DNA from 3 places in the Janthinobacterium sp. JF4 genome. Region 3 is predicted to be linked to each of the others. Evidence: predicted binding sites of a transcription regulator. Region 3 holds the regulator's gene; each other region holds the start of a gene.
What was found. Region 3 encodes NrdR, which represses ribonucleotide reductase genes. Its sites were predicted from a motif close to CACNANATNTNGTG; they were not measured.
Positions count from the first base shown of each region.

Region 1: the regulator NrdR is predicted to act here: its motif matches at 1,245-1,258, upstream of AC54AF_RS21735 (ribonucleoside triphosphate reductase).
Region 2: the regulator NrdR is predicted to act here: its motif matches at 1,180-1,193, upstream of AC54AF_RS05125 (ribonucleoside-diphosphate reductase subunit alpha).

Region 1 covers NZ_JCAQAV010000037.1:46,112-48,310, forward strand. The annotation lists gene AC54AF_RS21735 (ribonucleoside triphosphate reductase) at 1-1,198, opposite strand, end outside; gene AC54AF_RS21740 (hypothetical protein) at 1,317-1,733, opposite strand; gene ubiU (ubiquinone anaerobic biosynthesis protein UbiU) at 1,895-2,199, shown strand, end outside.
Region 2 covers NZ_JCAQAV010000003.1:314,444-316,642, reverse strand. The annotation lists gene AC54AF_RS05125 (ribonucleoside-diphosphate reductase subunit alpha) at 1-914, opposite strand, end outside; gene ampD (1,6-anhydro-N-acetylmuramyl-L-alanine amidase AmpD) at 1,307-1,918, opposite strand; gene AC54AF_RS05115 (sigma 54-interacting transcriptional regulator) at 1,896-2,199, opposite strand, start outside.
Region 3 covers NZ_JCAQAV010000042.1:39,459-41,657, reverse strand. The annotation lists gene glyA (serine hydroxymethyltransferase) at 1-897, shown strand, start outside; gene nrdR (transcriptional regulator NrdR) at 1,042-1,506, shown strand; gene pilV (type IV pilus modification protein PilV) at 1,715-2,199, shown strand, end outside.

The DNA.
Region 1 (2,199 bases), on a different contig from region 3:
TGAAATTGCGGATCATTTCGTTGATGCCGTTGACGCCCAGGGTGGAAAAGTGGTTGCGCAGGGTGCCCAGGTAGCGCTTCGTGTAGGGGAACAGGCCTTGCTGCATCAGTTCCTCGATGGTGTGGCGCTTGATTTCCAGGCTGGTCTTGCCCAGTTCCAGCAGGCGGTCCAGATCGGCCAGCAAGGCTGGCTCGTCGCCGCGCCACAGGTGGCCCAGGCGCGCGCAGTTGATGGTCACCACGCCCAGGGAACCGGTCTGCTCGGCCGAGCCGAACAGGCCGTTGCCGCGTTTCAGCAGTTCGCGCAAGTCCAGCTGCAATCGGCAGCACATGGAGCGGATCATGTTCGGCTTGAGTTCCGAATTGATGAAGTTCTGGAAGTAGGGCAGGCCGTAGCGGGCCGTCATCTCGAACAGGCGTTCCGCATTTTCGCTATGCCAGTCGAAGTCCTCGGTGATGTTATACGTCGGGATGGGGAAGGTGAAGACGCGGCCCTTGGCGTCGCCCGCCATCATGATCTCGATGTAGGCGCGGTTGATCATGTCCATCTCCGCCTGCAGCTCGCCATAGCTGAAGCCCATCTCCTGGCCGGCGATGACGGGAATCTGCTCGCGCAGGTCGTCCGGGCAGACCCAGTCGAAGGTGAGGTTGGTAAACGGCGTCTGCGTGCCCCAGCGCGATGGCACGTTGAGGTTGAAGATCAGCTCCTGCATGTACTGGCGCACGTCTTCGTAGCGCAGGCTGTCCTTGCGGATGTAGGGCGCCATGTAGGTGTCGAAGGAGCTGAACGCCTGCGCGCCGGCCCATTCGTTTTGCAGGGTGCCGAGGAAATTGACGATCTGCCCGATGGCGCTCGACATGTGTTTCGGAGGACCCGATTCGATCTTGCCCGGCACGCCATTCAAGCCTTCGTGCAGCAGGGTGCGCAGCGACCAGCCGGCGCAATAGCCGGCCAGCATGTCGAGGTCGTGGATGTGCAGCGCCGCTTCGCGGTGCGCCGCGCCCACTTCCGGCGGATACACCTGGTCCAGCCAGTAGTTGGCGATGACCTTGCCCGACACATTGAGTATCAGGCCGCCCAGCGAGTAACCCTGATTGGCGTTGGCGTTCACGCGCCAGTCGCGCCGCTCCAGGTATTCATTGATGGACGCGGCGACATCGACCTGGCCGCGTGTGGGGGAAACTGCATTTGTCGTCATGAAACCTCCAATAAACACAACATGCGGTGTTTTTATGGAGATTAATCACTAAATGTAGTGACGTCAAAGGGCGCGTGCAGTTGCGTGACGAATCCTTGATGCAGGTGAAAAAACCACCTTAGCCGGTTTTGTTCCAGCGCGTTTCGCGCAGGATCAGCCAGCTCGCGCAAAAGAACGCGGCGCCGCAGGCGGCGATGCTGGCGACGGAGGCGGGCAGCACGTGCGCCCAGATTTCCAGCGGCGAATAGGTACTCCAGCTGGCCACGCGCGCGTCGAAGGTGACGTAGTTCGCCAGCAGCCAATAGACGGCCAGCAGGCCCGTGCAGAAGGCAGCCTGACGCAGCAGCGGCATTTGGCGGCGCGCGAACACGGCCAGCAGGAATAGCAGCAGCACGCCCGGATACGCGCCCAGCACCTCCGGCGACAGCACGGAGATGGTCCCTGCGTCATAGCCATCGACCGGGCCGGCCCACTGCACTTGCAGCGCGGTGAGGAACAGGGTGAGCAGGAAAATCAGCAGCGGTTTGCGGGTCATGGCGGGCAATCGGACAGGGAGAAAAGTGGGCATTTTACAGCCAGGTCAAGCAAGTTGAACGCGCGCCAGCCATGCATGCATTCCTTCACCTGCGTCAAGGACTGGGCGGTATGGGCGGGGCTATAGTCTGCACCCTGAGCCGATACAGGACTGTGAACATCATGATGCTTGAATCAACCACCGCCACCCGCGTGGCCGGACCGCTGGAACTGGTCTGCCCCGCCGGCAGCCTGCCTGCCTTGAAAGCGGCCGTCGACAATGGCGCCGACACCGTGTACCTGGGTTTTCGCGATGCCACGAATGCGCGCAATTTCGCCGGCCTCAATTTCGACGAGAAGGCCATCGCCGAAGGCGTGCGCTACGCCCATCAATATGGACGCAAGGTGCTGCTGGCGCTGAACACCTATCCGCAGCCGCACAACTGGGCCGTGTGGCGCAGCGCCATCGACCGCGCCGCGCAGGCCGG
Region 2 (2,199 bases), on a different contig from region 3:
CGGTCATACAGGGTTTGCAGGCCGATGTAGCCAAATTGCAAGTCGCGGTCGGCCACGATGGCTTTTGCCAGGCGTTCCAGGTCGAAGCTGGCGAGTACCGGGTTCAGCAGGTCGTTGGCGATGCCCTTGGCGATGTACTGCGGGAAATACGTCAGGTATTCGGCGGCAGCGGCCGCTTGCGGCACTTCCTTGCCGAACACTTCCTTGCGCACCGTGTGCAGCAGGATGCGGGCCGTGACCTGGCTGTAGGCCGGGTCTTTTTCCATCAGCGCGCGCGCCGCCAGGATGGCCGACTTGTGCAGCTCTTCGACGGGCACGCCGTCGTACAGGTTCTTCACCGTTTCAGCCAGGATGGCGTCGGCGTCGACGTGCTTTTCCAGGCCGGCGCAGGCGGCGTTGATCAGGTCGCGCACTTCCTGCATGTCCAGCAGACGGCGCACGCCGTTGTCGGTGACATTTAATTGCGGTGCGGAAACTTGCGCGGAAGCGCCCAGCGCTTCCTTCTGCAGGCGGCGTTCTTCCATGTGCTTGGCGCGGTACAGCACATAGGCACGCGCCACGTCGTGCTCGCCCGAACGCATCAGCGACAGTTCCACCTGGTCTTGCACGTCTTCGATATGGAAGGTGCCGCCGCCCGGATGGCGGCGCACCAGCGCGGCGACGACGCCGTCGGTCAGCTGTTCCACCAGTTCGCGGACGCGTGCCGAGGCGGCGCCCTGGCCGCCGTTAACGGCCAAAAACGCCTTGGTCATGGCGATGGCGATCTTCGAAGGCTCAAATGCCACCACCGCGCCGTTGCGGCGGATGATGCGATAGTCGCCCAATGCCGCGCCCGTGCTCGCCACGCTGTTGGCCGCGCCTGGCGCTGGCGATACTGGCGTTGGATGGATGGAAATATCTTGTGGTGATTGCATTGAAGCTCCCGTTGTCAGCTAAAGTCAGCCTGCAGTTTTGCTGCCGCGTGTGTTGTTGAATAGAACGCCCGATGGTCAGGGTTTCTTCAGATATTTGTTGCTAAATAGTAATTTCATAATGCCTACAACAGGATCAGAATCCATATCGCCACACCGCACTGCACGGCTGGCGCGAAACACGATCAAGGGTGATGAGCCGCCAGTTCCAGTGCTTTATCAGCAATCCGGGTAGCTTTGACAATAATTCTGAAAACGTCTGTGATGGCACTACATATAGTCTTTACATCCAACTTCTGCACTAATTGTAGTGCCCATCGGAGGGGGATGCAATAGTTTTCCGGCATCCGCCGGCGTAATTTTTTGTATTTTCATATACGATTTCGGTTGACTTTTCAGGGCATGGATGGAAAGCCCAATCCCCGCGAAGTAAGCGCTAACGCAGGCTGCCCGCGCAAGGTTTCCATCCAGCATTCTTGATAAAAATGCCAGTCAAAAAACGGCCCCGGATCCGTCTTCCTTCCCGGCGCGATATGCTCGTGGCCGCGCACCTGGGACAAGCCGTAGCGCGCCACCAGCGCCGCCGTCAGCGTCGCCAGGACATGGTATTGCCGCCGCTGGAAAGGCACATCGTCCGCGCCTTCCATTTCGATACCGATGGAATAGCCATTGCACTGCGGGCGTCCTTCAAAGGTGGACGCGCCCGCATGCCAGGCACGTTGATCAGCAGAAACATATTGCAGCAGAGCACCATCGCGCCGCACAAAAAAGTGCGCCGACACCTGCAAGCCACGCAGGTCGGTGAAAGAAGGATCGGCATTATAATCTACCCGGCCCGTAAACAAGTCCGTCACATGCGGTCCGCCGAAGTGGCCACCCGGCAAGCTGATGTTATGGATCACCAGCAAATCGACTTGCGCACCGTCCGGGCGCGCATCGTAGTATTGGGAGTCATAGCGCAGCGCGCCGTCGCACCAGCCATCTTCATCTATCGTCCATGCGCTCATCAAGCAAAGCTTCCTGTATCGTCAATTTCTGCATGCGGTAACGCAACTGGCGCACGCTCAGGCCCAGCTGCCGCGCCGCCCGCGCGCGGTGGTAGCGCGCCTGCACCAGCGCCAGCATGATCATGTCGCGCTCGGCCTGGCGCAAATACATGTCCAGCGGCAAGACCGGAGCCACGCCATACGCGGCCATGCCGGGCAGGAACAGTTGCCGTTCCGGCAATGGCGGCGCCGCCCGCAACGGCAGGCTGCCCGCCGCGGACGGCAAGGCCAGTCCGTCGAGC
Region 3 (2,199 bases):
ATGGGTATGTCGCTGGCCGAAGGCGGCCACCTGACCCACGGCATGCCGCTGAACATGTCCGGCAAATGGTTTGACGTCGTGTCGTATGGCTTGACGGCGGAAGAAGACATCGACTACGAGGCAATGGAGCGCCTGGCCCGCGAACGCAAGCCGAAACTGATCATCGCCGGCGCCTCCGCGTTCTCGAAAAAGATCGACTTCGAACGCTTCGGCAAGATCGCCAAGGAAGTTGGCGCCTATTTCATGGTCGACATGGCCCACTACGCCGGCCTGATCGCCGCCGGCCTGTACCCGAACCCGGTGCCGTTCGCCGACTTCGTCACCTCGACCACGCACAAATCGCTGCGCGGCCCGCGCGGCGGCATCATCCTGATGAAGGCCGAGCACGAAAAAGCCATCAACTCGGCCATCTTCCCTGGCATCCAGGGCGGCCCGCTGATGCACGTGATCGCCGGCAAGGCTGTCGCCTTCAAGGAAGCGCTGAGCCCTGAATTCGTCGAATACCAGAAGCAAGTGATCAAGAACGCCGACGTGCTGGCGAAAACCCTGATCAAGCGCGGCCTGCGCATCGTGTCCGGCGGCACCGAGTCGCACGTCATGCTGGTCGACCTGCGCGCCAAGAACCTGACGGGCAAGGAAGCCGAAGCCATCCTCGGTTCCGCGCACATCACCTGCAACAAGAACGGCATCCCGAACGACCCGCAAAAACCCTTCGTCACCTCGGGCATCCGCCTGGGCAGCCCGGCGATGACGACGCGCGGTTTCAAGGAAGCGCAAGCGGAAGAAGTGGGCAACCTGATCGCCGACGTGCTGGACAATCCGCATGACGCCGCCACCATCGAGCGCGTGAAAGCGGCCGTGAAAGTGCTGGCCGACGCGCATCCGGTGTACGCATAATTATTTGTCCAGAATGTGTCATACGGAGTAAGATTCTGTCTGACACATTCCAGTCGTGCCCAAGGGCGCCCGGAGTGATTCGGGCGCCCTTTGTACAAGGGCGGCGATTTCCCGTAATTATTACTATAAAGTTGTAGCCAGCCCATGAAATGTCCATTTTGCCAGCACGGCGACACCCAGGTTCTCGATACGCGCGTATCGGAGGAAGGGGATGCCATTCGGCGCCGCCGCCGCTGCGGCAAATGCGACAAGCGTTTTACGACTTACGAACGCATTGAACTTATCATGCCGGCCGTCGTCAAAAAGAATGGCAGCCGGACGGAGTTCGCTGCGGATAAGTTGCGCGGCAGTTTGATGCTGGCCTTGCGCAAGCGTCCCGTCGCGGCCGCCTCCGTGGATACGGCCATCGCCTCCATCCAGGAAAAACTGCTCACCAGCGGCTTGCGCGAAGTCGATTCCGGCTATATCGGCGAGCTCGTCATGCAAGAACTCAAGCGCCTCGACAAGATCGCCTATATCCGCTTCGCCTCCGTCTACAAGAATTTCGAAGACCTGGCCGAGTTCCAGGATGCGATCGCCGAAGTGGGGCAGGCACGCAGCAAGCCCTGACGTACACTTTTCCGACAACGGGGCCGCTCATGCGCCCCGTCTTCATCATGCCAGCGTTCGCCTGGCAAGCAGCCTGATCAATCCCAACGCTGTCCTTCTCAATTATCGCCGTGTTGTTTGCGCCAGCGCAGACCCGGCTTCTTGCGCGCGCCTATCTTGTAGCTGGGCCGCCTGATCTTGCGACTCTTTCTGCGGAAGGGAGTAGCACATGCGCAATGGCGGTCGCACTATGTTTCCTGCGGGTGGCAGCAGCCTCGTCGAGGTGCTCGTGTCGCTGCTGCTGTTGGCGCTAGGCTTGCTTGGTGCCAGCATCCTGCAACTGCACTCCCTGCGCGCGCGCCACGAGTCGGCGCTGTTGTCGGTGGGCGTGCAGCTGGCCGCCAGCATGGCCGAGCGCATGCGCGCGAACAGCGTGCTCATGAATGGACCCGATACGGGCAACCCCTACCTGAACGTGGCCTACGCGGCGGCGGACGCTGCCGAAGCTGGCGGTGGCGCGCCGGACTGCTTCGGTGCTAGCGCCTGCAGCGCGGCCGAACTGGCGCAATTCGACATCGCCGAGTGGAAGCAAGGGCTGCATGCTGCCTTGCCAGGCGCGCGTCTGCATATCTGCCGCGATGCTCCCGCGTGGGACGCCGCCGCCCAAGGCTTGCACTGGGCGTGCAGCGGCGGCAAGGGCGCGCCCATCGTCAT